DNA from 2 places in the Mesorhizobium sp. B4-1-1 genome. Region 1 is predicted to be linked to the other one. Evidence: riboswitches for the same ligand, from Rfam matches in the RefSeq annotation. Region 1 holds a riboswitch; the other holds the start of a gene.
The links. Region 1 has a riboswitch for cobalamin ahead of FJW10_RS19535 (DUF1636 family protein). Riboswitches for the same ligand answer to the same signal wherever they lie in the genome.
Positions count from the first base shown of each region.

Region 2: another riboswitch for cobalamin. It lies ahead of FJW10_RS16015 (DUF1636 family protein); the one in region 1 lies ahead of FJW10_RS19535 (DUF1636 family protein).

Region 1 covers NZ_VFTH01000014.1:35,560-43,108, forward strand. Annotated here, with positions in the region: gene FJW10_RS19505 (HlyD family secretion protein) at 1-725, opposite strand, end outside; gene FJW10_RS19510 (MarR family transcriptional regulator) at 722-1,201, opposite strand; partial or broken gene FJW10_RS19515 (phosphatidate cytidylyltransferase) at 1,333-1,509, shown strand; gene FJW10_RS19520 (iron ABC transporter permease) at 1,517-2,503, opposite strand; gene FJW10_RS19525 (ABC transporter substrate-binding protein) at 2,887-3,834, opposite strand; gene FJW10_RS19530 (ABC transporter ATP-binding protein) at 3,867-4,655, opposite strand; gene FJW10_RS19535 (DUF1636 family protein) at 4,652-5,035, opposite strand; cobalamin riboswitch at 5,231-5,437, opposite strand; gene FJW10_RS19540 (AraC family transcriptional regulator) at 5,671-6,504, shown strand; gene FJW10_RS19545 (bifunctional helix-turn-helix transcriptional regulator/GNAT family N-acetyltransferase) at 6,541-7,476, opposite strand.
Region 2 covers NZ_VFTH01000010.1:88,526-96,074, forward strand. Annotated here, with positions in the region: gene cobW (cobalamin biosynthesis protein CobW) at 1-782, opposite strand, end outside; gene FJW10_RS16015 (DUF1636 family protein) at 779-1,210, opposite strand; cobalamin riboswitch at 1,250-1,453, opposite strand; gene FJW10_RS16020 (winged helix-turn-helix domain-containing protein) at 1,483-2,682, opposite strand; gene FJW10_RS16025 (NADH-quinone oxidoreductase subunit A) at 3,017-3,382, shown strand; gene FJW10_RS16030 (NADH-quinone oxidoreductase subunit B) at 3,373-3,954, shown strand; gene FJW10_RS16035 (NADH-quinone oxidoreductase subunit C) at 3,959-4,561, shown strand; gene FJW10_RS16040 (four helix bundle protein) at 4,596-4,973, shown strand; gene FJW10_RS16045 (NADH-quinone oxidoreductase subunit D) at 5,040-6,230, shown strand; gene FJW10_RS16050 (NADH-quinone oxidoreductase subunit E) at 6,231-7,549, shown strand, end outside.

The sequences.
Region 1 (7,549 bases):
TTGTCGCGCGTGGCCAAGGCCGCCATCACGGTCGGATGCTTGTCGGTCTCGATGTCCGGATTGCCGCCGAGCGCCGCCTTGGCGCTGACGATGCCCTGCTCCGCGACGGCCAGCTGCTGCTTGGCCTTGTCGAGGTCGTTGCGGGCCTGGTCGAGCGAGGACTTGGCGTTAATGCCCTTCTGCGCGAGATCGGCGGCGCGGCCATATTGCGACTGCGCATAGTCGACTTCGCTGGAGGCGGATTTTTCCTGCGCCGTCGCCTGGCTGTAGGCGGCGCGCAGCTGCTCGACGTTGAGGCGCGCGGCGGCGACCGCCGCATCGGCCTGGGCCAGCGCGATCCTGTAAGGCTCGGGATCGATGACGAAGAGAAGGTCGCCCTGCTTGACCATCTGGTTGTCGGCAATGCCGACCTGGACGATACGACCGGCCGTGTCGGAGGCGACCGAAATCCTGGCCTGCTGCAGATTGGCGTTCTCGGTTTCCTGATAGCGCCCACCCGTCACCCAGACATACGCGCCGCCGGCGAGCAGGGCCAGCGGCAGCGCGACCATCAACAGGAAGCGACCGGGGCGGCGCTTCTTCGTCGGCGCGACCGGGGCCGGCTGCGGCGCAGGCGCCACCGCGACAGGAGTGGCCGCCGGCTGTGCGGGCGCCTCAGCGACCGGCTGCGCCGGCGCACTCAGCTTCGTGACGTTGTCGTCTTCCCGCTTGGCTACCGCGCTCATGCCGCTGCCCCTTCCCTGCTCTTTATCTTTTCGAGGGACGATGCCTCGCCGTCCGTCAGGTTCCGCACGATGGTGTCCAACACCCGGATCAGGATGCGCCGCTCTTCGGGCGAAACACCGGTCAACGACTCCTCATAGACCTCGCCGGCAAGGCTTTTGACATCGGCGTAAGCGGCGCTCGCCTTGTCGGTCGGGAAGATCATGCGCACGCGCCGGTCGGTGGCGTCCTGGCGGCGCTCGATCCAGCCGCCCTCCTCCATGCGGTCGACGAGGCGCGAGACGCTGATCGGCTCGATTTCGAGCAGCTCGGCCAGCCGCGCCTGGGTGATGCCTTCTTCCTTGGCAACGCGCACCATCAGCCGCCATTGCGCCGAGGAAAGGCCCAACCCACTGGCACGCACCTCGAAACGCTTGCGCATCAGGCGCTGCACGTCGTGGATCAAAAACCCCAATCTGTCGATACCATCTGAAACCATGAGCGATACATATAATAAGCGTGCTTACTATTCAAGTGGATGCTTTGTGCAAGAAGCCGGCAAATCGAGATATCAGGGATCCGATGCGTCGATGGTTAGCGTCCGGTGAAGATAGCTCCGATGCCTTCGTCGCCTGCACGATGGGATTTCTCGGCGGACTCGTCGCCTCGGCGATCAAGCGCGACCAGGGCGTCAAGGATTGGGGCCACCTGATCGAAGGTCATGGCGGCATGCTCGACCGCACCGACAGCTTGGTCTTCGCTGCGCCGATCTTATTCCACATCGTGCACCATTTCTGGACGGTTTAATAACCGGTCAGAGCCGGTTACGCATCAGCAAGATGACGACGAAGAACGCGCCGAGCGAGCTGGTGATGATGCCGATCGGCAGTTCCTGCGGTGGCAAAAGCGTGCGGGCCAGCAGATCGCTCGCCAACAGCAGGATGGCGCCGAACAGCGCGCAGGCGATGACCAGATTGCGATGCAAGGGGCCGGAGAGCGGCCGGCTGAGATGCGGGATCATCAGGCCGACGAAGCCGATGACGCCGGCCACGGCAACGAGAATGGCGGTCGCCAGGGCGGCGACGAGGAATGTCGCGCGGCGCATCCTCGCCACCGACACGCCAAGGCTCTCGGCGGCGCTTTCGCCGGCGAGGAAAGCATCGAAGCGGCGGTGGTTCCACAGGCCATAGGCGAGGATGATGCCAGCGCCAAGCGCCGCCAGGCCGATATTGTCCCAGCGGGCAAGACCGAGCCCGCCCATGGTCCAGAACAACACCGAGTGGGCGGCGCGCTGGTCGCCGGCGAACACGAGATAGTTGGTCAAGGCAGTGAATAGAAATGAGACGGCGAGGCCGGCCAGGATCAGCCGCTCGGGCCCCTGCCCCTTCACCCGCGACACCAGCAGAAGCACAATCGCCGCCGCCAGCACGCCGCCGGTGAAGGCGGCAAGCGGCAGCGTCCAGACGCCGAACGTGTCGCCGAATACGGTGATGACGGAGACCGCGCCCGCCGCCGCGCCCGAGGAGAGGCCAAACAGGAACGGATCGGCGAGGTCGTTGCGAGTGACCGTCTGTAGCAGCGCGCCGACCACGCCAAGGCCGGCGCCGACGGCGATCGCCAGCAACGTGCGCGGCAGCCTCAGGTCGACGACGATGCTGCCGACCGGGCCGGATGGGCTCTGGCTGCCCAGTCCGGCCGCATGCGCCAGTGCGCCAACGACCTGGCGCAGAGGTATCAGCGTCGAGCCATAGGCGATCGAAAGCAGCCCGAGCGCGACCAGCAGCGTCGCGCCAAGCATCATGGCCAAAGCGAACGATCGGCGGCGCAGATTCACGGCGTGGGACCTGCCGCCGCGATACCGGCGTTCGGGATTAGCCGAGGCATCCGCGACTTCGTCGATGCCGCAAGGGGCCGTCCACCCATCATTCCGGGGCGAAGCAGGCGCGAAGCTCCGTCGCGTAGATGCCGTGACCTGGCACGAGAAGTGCCACGGTGCGGAATTCTGAGCAGCGGCAACGCCTCGGCGTCACGGAATGGATCCTTGGGTCTGCGCCGCCTCGCTTCGCTCCTTGCTCCGCCCGTGGATGACGAAGTCGCGAGTGTTTTGGCCAATCTCCAAAGCGGTCGATTCACAGGCACACGATCCGTCAATGAAGCCATCCCCACCCCTTCAGAACCCCAGACCTAAAACGCTTCCGGATGCATGGCCCTGGCGATCTTGCCGATCGCCTCGATATTGGCGGGTCCGGGCGTCAGCTCGGCGTAGCGCAGAGCGACGAAGCGCTCGTTCCTGACAGCGTCGGTCTCCTTCATGGCCGGATGGACTTTAAGGAAATCGAGCAGCTTCCTGTAGCCGCCGCCATCCTGGTAATCGAGCAGGATAAGGAACTGCGGATTGCGCGAGGCGACCGTCTCCCAGTCGGTGTTGCCCCAGCTCGTCTCCATGTCGGCCATGATGTTTTCGCCGCCGGCGGCTGCGATCATGGCGTTGGGAATGGCGAACTTGCCGGCGGTGAAGGGCTTGTCCTCGCCGGAATCGTAGAGGAACACGCGCGTGCCCTTGCGGTCGCCGACCTTGGCGGTGATATCGGCAAGCTCGGCCTTCCAGCCGGCGACCAGCTTTTCGGCCTCCGTCTCCTTGCCGAAGATCTTGCCGAGCTTCTCGACGTCGCCATAGAGCAAGTCCATCGAGGCGGCGGGCCGGTTCTTGTCGAGATGGACGCAGCTTTCGGTCAGCACCAGCGTCTTGATGCCGTGCGGGGCGAGCGTGTCGGGCGTGACCTCGCCGCCCGGTTTCATGCCGTAGTACCAGCCGGCGAAGAAGAAATCCGGCTGCACGGCAACGAGGTTTTCCAGCGTCGGATATTTTGGCGCCAGCTCCGGGATGGAGCCCTGCTCCGCCTTGAACTCGGGGCCGACCTTGTACCAGCCGGTGATGCCGGTAAGCCCGACGATCGACGGCTGCAGCTTCAGCGCGAAGGCCATCTCGGCCATGTTGAGGTCCTGGATGACGGCGCGTTCTGGCGGTGCATCGAAGGTGAGCGGCTTGCCGCAGCTGTCGACGGTGACCGGGAAGGCGAAGGCGGCCGAGGCGAGAAGCGAGAAGGCAAACGACAAAGCGAGGCGTTTCACGGGGTGGTGCTCCTTGTTTGGGTTGGGCAGGCTCAGGATGACGAGGAAGCGCGCGTGGGCAGTTCGAAGACGGTGAGCTCGCGGTCCTCGGTCGGGTGCCGCAGGCGCAGCACGTCGATGCCGAAAACCTCGCGGATATGCGGCTGCGCCAGCGCCTCGCGGGGCGGCGCCAGCGCGTGCAGCCGGGCGTTGCTCATCACCGCGACGTTGGTGGCGAAGGGCGCCACCAAGGCGAGATCGTGCAGCACGGCGACCACGGTCATGCTGAATTCGGCCACCAGTTCGAGCAGTTCTGCGCGGGCGCGCGGATCAAGGTGGTTGGTCGGCTCGTCGAGGAACAGGATCTTCGGCTCTTGCGCGATGGCACGGGCGAGCTGCGCGCGCTGGCGCTCGCCGCCGGAGAGCGAGCCGATGCTGCGCGCGAGCAGTGGCAAGAGCCCGGTCCGGCGCAGTGCTTCGACGACGATGTCGCGGTCGTCGTGCCGGCGCCTCAGGCCGGCATGCGGGACGCGGCCAAGCTCGACATAGTCGATGAGCGCCAGCCGTGGATCCGGCTGGTCCGTCTGGCCGACGACGGCGATGCTGAGCGCCCGCTCGGCGGCGGTGATCCTATCCAGCCGGCGCCCGGCCAGGCGAACCTCGCCGTGGCTCGGCGACAACGCCCCGCACAACATGCGCAGCAGAGTCGTCTTGCCGGCGCCGTTCGGGCCGATGATGGCGAGGCGCTCACCCGCCGCCAGCGACAGGCTGACATCCTCGACCAGCGTCCGGCCGTTTGCCGTGGCGCCCAGATCGCGGGCTTCAAGCAGGGGCGCGCTCACCGGACTTGCTCCCTGGCCTTACCCGCGGCGGGGATGCGCGCCAGTATCTTGCCGGCGAGCCTTGCCGGGCGCTGGCCGGAATTGCACCAGCCGTCGGGCAGCGAGGCATAGAGCCTGGCAAATTCCACCAGCGCGCCGGCGTCGGTGCCCCTGTCGATGGAACCGAAGAGATAGGTGGCTTTGCCTTGCGCCTTGAAGGCCACGGTGAGCGGCCGCGCGCAACCCGCCATGCAGTCGATGGTCTCGACGGCAAAAGAAGGCGCCGGTTGCAAGGAAAGCCTGGAACGCAGGTCGGCGCACAAACCCTCGCCGGACCTCAGCCCGGTCACGGTATCGCGACACAGAGAACAGACGATGATGCGATGGCTCGAGCGTTTCACCGTTTCACGGAAACGGCGAACCGCTCTATCTCTTTGTTTTGACGCAATTCCAGACGGAAAACCGCTACACACTTTTCCTGGAATTGTTCTCGAGGCGTCCAACATTTCCGTCACTTTCCAAAATGGCGACGGAAGGATGCTGGACGAGCCGGCCGACAAGACCGGCGCCCGCGTCTCCTCCCGGCACACCCCGTCCGGTCAACTCATGTCGATGGCAGGTCTCCTGGCTCGCGGGTCGTTGCGCCATCCGCCTTCCCAGCCTTGCCGGCCAGTGGCGTTTCGGATGGAACTCGCCGCTCACAGTTGCGGGGGCAGCCACGGGTTCAATCCAGACCGGATCTCACCGTGTTCCCTTTTCACCCCTCGCCTTGCGGCTCGGGGACCATGACGCAGCCATCGTAGGTTGTCCGCGTGCGAGTCGCAACGGCTTCTGTCCGCCCATGGCGCGAAAGACATGGCGGGATCCTCGTGTCGGTGCCGCAAGTCGCTTGCTTCGTTTTGATATGTAATAACATTACCAAATAGAATACGCTGCCTTGGCTTGTCAACGTCATTCGACTTCGCTCGAAGCGCAATTTCGATCAAACTGGCCGCCGGTGCGGGGACTAGTGTCGCCCCGCCAGATGCGAGGAAACATGAACCCGACCGAGAAAGCGCTGTGGTTTGTCGAAAGCCATCTGCCGGACGCGATCAGCCTCGACGAAATAGCGGCAAGCAGCGGCGTGTCGCGCTTCCATGTGACGCGCGCCTTCGGCGCCGCCACGGGACGATCGGTCATGGGTTATATGCGAGCGCGCCGCTTGAGCGAAGCGGCGCGCAAGCTGGCCGGCGGCGCGCCCGATATTCTTTCGGTCGCGCTCGATGCCGGCTACGGCTCGCATGAGGCTTTCACGCGGGCCTTTCGCGAGGCGTTCGGCACCACGCCGGAATTGGTGCGCGCGCAAGGCTCGACCCAAAACCTCGACCTCGTGGAGCCCATTCTGATGGACAGTTCGCTTCTCACCACTCTCGAGCCGCCGCGCTTCGAGACCAGCCGCCCCTTCCTCATCGCCGGTCTCGGCGAGCGCTACAGCTGCGAGACCAGCGCCGGCATTCCAATGCAATGGCAGCGCTTCGCACCCTATATCGGCAACGTTCCAGGCGAAGTGCCTGGCGTCTTCTACGGCGTGTGCACGAATGGCGACGATGCCGGCAATTTCGACTATGTCGTCGGGGTCGAGGTGACGGATTTCTCCGATCTGCCGAAGGATTTCTATCGCGTGCGTGTGCCGGCGCGGAAATACGCGGTGTTCTCGCATCGCGAGCACATCTCGGCCATCCGCCGGACCATCAACACGATCTGGAACAGCTGGCTGCCGCCATCCGGCCACGAAATCGCCGACGCGCCGGAATTCGAGCGCTATGGACCCGAATTCGACGCGCGCACCGGCAATGGCGGGTTGGAGATCTGGTTGCCGGTGAAGGGGTGAGCGCCTTCCCCTCACCTTGTGGGAGAAGGCAAAGAGCTAAAGTTCCAGATCCCACGTCTGCCCGACAAGGTCCTTGCCGAACGAATGGTGGCGTTCCTCGTCGACCAGCTTGAAACCCACTGCTTGATAGATGCGGCGGGCCGCGCCCAGTATGTCATTGGTCCATAAGGTCAGCGTCTTGTAGCCCTTGGCGCGCGCGAAGGCGATGCTTTCGTCGACCAGGCGCGCACCGATGCCAAGGCCGCGCGCCGATGGCTCGACATAGAGCAGCCTGAGCTTCGCCACCTCCGGCGACTTGCGCACGACGAAGACGGAACCGACAACCTCGCCCGCGCGCTCGGCGATCCAGGCACGCTCCCACTTCGGATCGAACTTCTTGACGAATTCGCCAAGGATCTCGGCGACCAGCGCCTCGAAGGTCCCGTCCCAACCATACTCCTGCGTGTAGAGCATGCCCTGGCGGCGCGTGATCCAACCGATGTCGCCGACCTGCAGCGGCCGCAGGATGTAGGCTTCCGTCGGTTCGGGTTTGTCGCCGAGCAGCTCCTGTACGGTGCGCATGGCCTTGACCAGCCGCTCCTGGTCGACAGGCGCCAAGCGATCGAGCAGCGCCCGCACCTGGTCGTGCGAATCCTGGTTGAGCGGCGCGAAGGCCTGCCTGCCCGCGGGCGTCAGCGCGATCGAGGCGCGGCGCGCATCCGCCTCGGTGGCTTCGCGCTCGACCAGGCCGCGCTCCTCGAATTTCTTGAGAAGACGGCTGACATAGCCGGGGTCGAGGCCAAGCTCGCGGATCAGGTCGCTGGCGACGAGCCCGTCGCGATGCGCAAGCTCATAGAGCACCCGCGCCTCGGTCAGCGAGAACGGGCTCCTCAACAGGCCCTCGTCGAGCAGGCCGATCTGGCGGGTGTAGAATCGGTTGAAGGACCGGACCGTGTCGATGCGCTCCTTGCCGGGGCGGTCGTGGATCGTCATGGGGATTTCCTCCTGTCTTGGACAGGATCAATTATTTAGTTGACTGAGTCAATGAATAGGTCAGACCTTACGA
Region 2 (7,549 bases), on a different contig from region 1:
ATGTCGATGACGAAGGAATCGAAATCGTCGTGCTCATGGTCGAGCTCGTCGTCGTGATGGGTCTTGCGGTTCTCGATGTCGTCCTCGACGGCGAGCCCGAGGCCGAGCATTACCGACGGGTCGACCTTGCCCTGCGCGGTCGGAACGACCTTCACGGCGCGCGCGACATGCTTGCCGATGACGGCGTTCGCACGCTGCGACCCGGCCGCATCCATCAGGTCGCTCTTCGACAGGATGATCAGGTCGGCGCAGGCGATCTGGTCCTCGAATACCTCTTCGACCGGATCGTCATGGTCGAGCGTCACGTCCGCGGCGCGCTGCGCCTGCAGGGCATTCATGTCGGAAGCGACACGGCCGTCGGCCAGCGCCGGACCGTCGACCACGGCAATGACCCCATCGACCGTCACGCGGCTCTTCACGCTCGGCCACTGGAAAGCCTGGACGAGCGGCTTCGGCAAAGCGAGGCCGGAGGTCTCGATCAGGATGTGATCGACCTTGGGGTTGAGCGACAGGATCTGGTCGAGCGCCGGCACGAAATCGTCGGCGACGGTGCAGCAGATGCAGCCATTGGCGAGCTCGACGATGTTTTCCTCCGGGCAGGTGTCGACGCCGCAGCCTTTCAGGATCTCGCCGTCGATGCCGACATCGCCGAACTCGTTGACGATGATCGCCAGCCGCTTGCCCTTGGCGTTCTCCAGCAGGTTGCGGATCAGCGTCGTCTTGCCGGCGCCGAGGAAGCCGGTGACGACGGTACAGGGCACGCGGGAAACGGAAGCGTTCATGGTCGGTCCTTCAGCATGTCGAGGGGCGGGATGCGGGCAACGAGGCCGCGCTTGAGAGAATCGGGCCGGCCGCGCCAGGGAATCAGGCCGTCGGTCGAGGTGGCGAAGAGTTTCGCGCCGGCAACGAGGTCGGTGCCGCTGGTGGCATTCAGATCGCCGAAGACGTAGCTCCAGCAGCCGTCGCGCAGCAGCGCGGCGCTGAGCCGGCGCTTGCAATTGCCGAGGCATTCAACGGTGCGGATGTTGATGTTTTCGCCGGAGGCAGCCCGGCGCGTGTCCTCGGCGAGCAGCGCGCCGGCACGCGGATGGGCATCCGAGCCGGTTTCGTCGCGGCAGGAGGAGCACACGATGACGGTCACGCCGGCCAGCGCGTCGGGCTCGGACGAAATATCCGCACTATTTGCCGGGAAACTGCCGTTGCGATCCAAAACCAGGCTCCTTGCCCGGAAAACCCGCCGGGCATTCGGATACTTAAAGTCTCAGACGGCAGGTCTCCTGGCTCGCGAGTCGTCGCCTTGAATGCCGCCTTCCCGGGAACATCCCAGTGGTTTTCGGCCGGGGCTCGTCGCTTACAGTTGCGGGGACAGCCGCGGATTTGGGTGTTGGCCCGCACCGCATTCCCTCTTGGCTCCTCCCTTTGCCGGGAGAAGACCGTCTGCGGCGGATTTAGGCTTACGGCCGGGTGCCTGTCAACGCACGGCTACGACATCACGATGTCGGCCAGCGCCGGTCCCAGGTCGCCGGCCGGCGTCACTTCGATCGCTCCCAGGCCGAGCCAGCCCTGCATTTGCTGCAGTTCGTCGAAGAGTTGGACCGCCGTTTCGGCGGGAGCGCCGGTCTCGGCGTAGGCGGCATGGACGCGCAGCACGCTTGCCGGCCGATCGGCCCTCAGATCGACGCGGGCGACGATGCGGTCGCCAAGCAGGAAGGGCAGCACGTAGTAGCCGTATTGGCGCTTTTCGGCCGGCGTGTATATCTCGATACGGTAGCGGAAATTGAACAGCTTTTCGGTGCGCGTGCGTTCGAAAACCAATGGATCGAACGGGGCGAGCAGGGCGCGTGCCTCTATCCGACGCGGAAAGCGGGCGTCCTTGTGGAGATAGGCGGTCTTGTCCCAACTCTCCACCGTCACAGGCAGCAGTTCGCCCGCTTCGACCAGTTCCTGGATGCGGTCTTTCGTATCGCCCGGCGCGAGACGAAAATAGTCGCGGAGGTCGCCATAGGTGGCGATGCCATGGGCGCGGGCCGAGATGCGCAGCAATTCGCGATGCGCGTCCTCGACCGAGGGTACGGGAAGGTCGAGCACAGCCTGCGGCAAAACGCGCTCGGGCAGGTCGTAATAGCGTTCGAAGCCGCGCCGGTAGGCGGTGGTGATGCGTCCGGCCCAGAACAGCCATTCGAATGCGTGCTTGGCCTCGCTCCAGCCCCACCAGCCGCCATTGCCCTTGTGGCCTTCGATGTCGGACGCGGCGATCGGTCCGCGTTCGGCGACCTGCGCATAAATCTCGTCGATCATCGCCTTGCGCTCCCGGCCCCATTTCGCCAGGCCGAGATACATCTCGTCGCCCTGCTCGGCGCGCAGCATGCGCCAGCGCATCAAAGGGTAGGTTTCGACAGGCAGGAACGACGCCTCATGCGCCCAATATTCAAAGACCGCGCGCTTGCGGCTGACCGCGGCGTTGTCGAGCAGCGCAAGCGGGTAGGGGCCGAGGCGAGAATAGAGCGGCATATAATGAGCACGCACCACGGCGCTGACGGAATCGATCTGCAACAGGCCGGTTCGTGAAAGCACGCGAGCAAGGTGGCGGCGATCCGGAACGCCGCCGGGCCTAGGGTCGTTGAATCCCTGCGCTCCGAGCGCAATGCGCCTCGCCATGGCCAGCGAAATCTTGTCCTTCATCGAGGCGTCCTTGCCCTGATCATTTGCCGCATTTTTAGCCGGTGATTCCGACGATGCTAGCAGGCAAATGGCGGGAGATATGTCAGGAGAGAAAAGTGGAGTAAAAAGCGAAGGAAATCAAACAGGAGCGGATCGGACCAGTTTCTTCCGATAAGGCGTCCAGGGCCGCGATTTGAACAAGGTTTGACTTGCGTCACCGAAACCGCTGCGCTAACCCTCGCCGCGTTGCAGCATGGGCCCCCTTAAAACGGTTCAGCGGTTAAACTGTCACGCTTCCGCATTAGAGTTCGTTGCTGTAATCAAAGTGAACTGCCCGCCTAAGGAAAGCCGCCGCATGAGCGCACTCCTGAGTTCATATCTGCCGATCGTCCTGTTCATCGCCGTGGCGCTGGTCGTCGGCCTTGCGCTGCTCATAGCGCCGTTCCTGGTGGCCTACCGCAATCCCGACCCGGAAAAGCTTTCCGCCTACGAATGCGGCTTCAACTCATTTGACGACGCCCGTATGAAATTCGACATCCGCTTCTACCTGGTGTCGATCCTGTTCATCATCTTCGATCTCGAGGTCGCCTTCCTGTTCCCGTGGGCGGTCTCCTTCTCCAAGGTCGGCATGCTCGGCTTCTGGTCAATGATGGTGTTCCTGGCGGTGCTGACCATCGGCTTTGCCTATGAATGGAAAAAAGGAGCGCTGGAATGGGATTGAACGACAGTTCAGGCACCCTCGTCGCGCCGAAGCCCAAGGGCATCATCGACCCCAATACCGGCAGGCCGGTGGGGGAGGACGATCCCTTCTTCCTCGAAATCAACAATGAGCTGGCCGACAAGGGTTTCCTTGTCACCTCGACCGAAGCGCTGATCACCTGGGCGCGCAGCGGCTCGCTGATGTTCATGACCTTCGGTCTCGCCTGCTGCGCGGTCGAGATGATCCACACCTCGATGCCGCGCTATGACTCGGAGCGTTTCGGCGTCGCGCCGCGCGCGTCGCCGCGCCAGTCCGACATCATGATCGTCGCCGGCACGCTGACCAACAAGATGGCGCCGGCGCTGCGCAAGGTCTACGACCAGATGCCGGAGCCGCGCTACGTCATATCGATGGGCTCCTGCGCCAATGGCGGCGGCTATTACCACTATTCCTATTCGGTGGTGCGCGGCTGCGACCGCGTCGTGCCGGTCGACATCTATGTGCCCGGCTGTCCGCCGAGCGCGGAAGCGCTGCTCTACGGCATTCTCCTTCTGCAGAAGAAGATCCGCCGCACCGGCACGATCGAGCGGTGAGCCGATGACCCTGGCGTTGAACGAACTCTCCACCTATCTCGGCGAGAAGCTCTCCGGCCGCATTGGCGAAGCCGTGCTTGCTTATGGCGAGCTGACCGTGCCCGTCGAGCCGGGCAATCTCATCGAGGTGGCGACCTTCCTGCGCGACGATCCGCGCTGCCAATTCATCTCGATCATCGACGTCTGCGGAGCGGACTACCCGTCGCGCGCCAGGCGCTTCGACGTCGTCTATCACCTGTTGTCGCCGAAGCAGAATGTGCGCATCCGGCTCAAGGTCCAGGCCGACGAAGAGACGCTGGTGCCGTCGCTGACCGGCGTCTATCCCGGTGCCGACTGGTTCGAGCGCGAGACCTACGACCTTTACGGCGTGCTGTTTTCGGGCCATCCGGACCTGCGCCGCATTCTCACCGACTATGGTTTCGAGGGCCATCCGCTGCGCAAGGATTTCCCGCTGACCGGCTTCGTCGAGGTTCGTTACGACGACGAGGCCAAGCGGGTCATCTACGAGCCGGTCGAGCTCAAGCAGGAATTCCGCAATTTTGATTTTCTTTCTCCTTGGGAAGGGACGGACTACGTCCTGCCCGGGGATGAGAAGGCGAAGCAGTGAGTACGGAAGTAGTGAGTAGTCAGTAGGGAAGGAATTGGGAAAAAAGATCGAATCTTATCGCGACTTGGTGGTGTGGCAATCGGCGATGGTCCTTGCCGAGGATTGTTACCGCGTCACCAAAGGTTTTCCGAGAGACGAGATCTATGGAATGACCTCCCAGATGCGCCGCTCGGCGGTGTCTATCGCCGCGAATATCGCTGAGGGGTACGGTCGCGAGAATAGAGGTTCTTTCGTTCAATTTCTGCGCATGGCACAGGGTTCGTTGAAGGAACTGGAAACACACATATTGCTGGCGTGCCGGATCGGTATGCTGGCAAGAGACAACGAGACTGAACTGCTACTGCGGTGCGAAGAGATTGGAAAAATGACGCGATCTCTGATCAGAACCGTGCAGGCCAAGCAGGCGGAATGAAGCAGGCATTGAGATTGATGATCACTACTCACTACTCACTACTGACTCTTCGCCAGAGGCGCCACAATGGCTGAAACCTCCGTCCGCAACTTCAACATCAACTTCGGTCCGCAGCACCCTGCGGCGCATGGCGTTTTGCGGCTGGTGCTGGAGCTGGATGGCGAGGTGGTCGACCGCGTCGATCCGCATATCGGGCTGCTTCACCGCGGCACCGAAAAGCTGATCGAGGCCAAGACCTATCTGCAGGCCGTGCCTTATCTGGACCGGCTCGACTATTGCGCGCCGATGAACCAGGAGCATGCCTTCGCTTTGGCCGCCGAGCGGCTGCTCGGCATCGAGGTGCCGAAGCGCGGCCAGTTGATCCGCGTGCTCTATTCCGAGATGGGCCGCATCATGTCGCACATCCTCAATGTGACGACACAGGCGATGGACGTCGGCGCGCTGACGCCGCCGCTGTGGGGCTTCGTTGAGCGCGAAAAGCTGATGGTGTTCTACGAGCGCGCCTCCGGCTCGCGCATGCATGCGGCCTATTTCCGGCCGGGCGGCGTGCACCAGGACCTGCCGCAGAAGCTGGTCGAGGATATCGGCAAGTGGATCGATCCGTTCCTGAAGTCGATCGACGATCTCGATGCGCTTTTGACCGGCAACCGCATCTTCAAGCAGCGCAATGTCGATATCGGCATCGTGTCGCTGGCCGACGCCTGGGCCTGGGGCTTTTCGGGCGTGATGGTGCGAGGCTCGGGCGCCGCCTGGGACCTGCGCAAGTCGCAGCCCTATGAATGCTATTCCGAGATGGATTTCGACATCCCGATCGGCAAGAACGGCGATTGCTACGACCGTTACCTGGTGCGCATGGAAGAGATGCGCCAGTCGGCCAGGATCATGCGCCAGTGCGTCGATCTCCTGCTCGGCAAGGAAAGCGCCGGCCCGGTGTCTAACCTCGACGGCAAGGTGGTTCCGCCCAAGCGCCAGGCGATGAAGCGTTCGATGGAAGCGCTCATCCACCACTTCAAGCTCTACACCGAGGGCTATCGCGTGCCGGCCGGCGAGGTGTATGCGGCCGTCGAGGCGCCGAAGGGCGAGTTCGGCGTCTACATGGTCTCCGACGGCACCAACAAGCCCTATCGCTGCAAGCTGCGCGCGCCCGGTTTCGCGCATCTGCAGGCCATGGACTTCCTGTGCCGCGGCCACATGCTGGCCGACGTCACCGCCGTGCTTGGCTCCCTCGACATCGTGTTTGGTGAGGTCGATCGCTAAATGTCAGTCCGCCGTCTCGCAGATGCCAGCGTCCAGCCAGCCTCCTTTGCCTTCAACAAGGCGAACGCGGCGGCGGCGCAGCAGTGGATCGCCAAATACCCGAAGGGGCGCGAACAGTCGGCCATTATCCCGCTGCTGATGATCGCGCAGGAGCAGGAAGGCTGGGTCACCAAGGCGGCGATCGAGAAGATCTCCGACATGCTCGGCATGCCGCGCATCCGCGGCCTCGAAGTCGCGACCTTCTACACGCAGTACCAGCTCAATCCGGTCGGCACCCGCGCCCATATCCAGGTCTGCGGCACCACGCCCTGCATGCTGCGCGGCTCGGAAGCGCTGATGGATGTGTGCCGTTCGAAAATCCATCACGACCAGTTCCACACCAACGACAAGGGCACGCTGTCGTGGGAGGAGGTCGAATGCCTCGGCGCCTGCGTCAACGCGCCGATGGTGATGATCTTCAAGGACACGTTCGAGGACCTGACGCCCGAGCGGCTGGCAGAGATCATCGATCTCTATGACGCCGGCAAGGGCGCCGAGGTCAAGCCTGGACCGCAGAACGGCCGCCATGGCTCCGAGCCGGCCGGTGGCTTGAAGACGCTGACCAGCGAAAAGGCGATCCTGAAATCGACGCGTGACAAGGAAGCCAAGGCGGCGGCGAAAGTCGCCAAGGATGCCGCGGCGGCAGCGCCGGCTGCTGGTCCTGTCGCCGTCGTCTCGCAGGCGGCACCTGCCGCGGCCCCGGCATCCGCTGCGCCAGCAGCTTCGGCGCCGGCCGCCTCAGGCCCGGTTGCGCCGTCAAAATCCAGCAAGCCGAAGACCCATGCGGCTGAAACCAGCCCGGCGCTCAACACGCCGTCGCCGGTCAAAGTCGCCCCGGCCACCGAGAACGGCGCCAGCGTCAGGGCGCCGCGCCATTCGGCCGCCAACGCCAACCAGGCCGATCCGGAAGTCGAGGCGGTTTCCAAGCCACGCAGCGGGCCGAAGACGAAGGCCGAACCGGCCACCGCTTTCAAGGCGCCGGAAACCAAGCAGCCTGTCGCCCAGACGGCGAAACCTTCGCTCGACGACAAAAACCGGCCCGCCGGCATCGAGCGCCCGGCAACGGTCGACGATCTCAAGCTGATCTCCGGCGTCGGCCCGAAGATCGAAGGCACCCTGCATTCGTTGGGCATTTACACCTTCGCGCAGGTCGCCTCCTGGAAGAAAGCCGAGCGCGAATGGGTCGACAGCTATCTCAGCTTCCACGGCCGCATCGATCGCGACGACTGGGTGAAACAGGCCAAGGCGCTCGCCAAGGGCGGCGTCGCCGAATACATCCG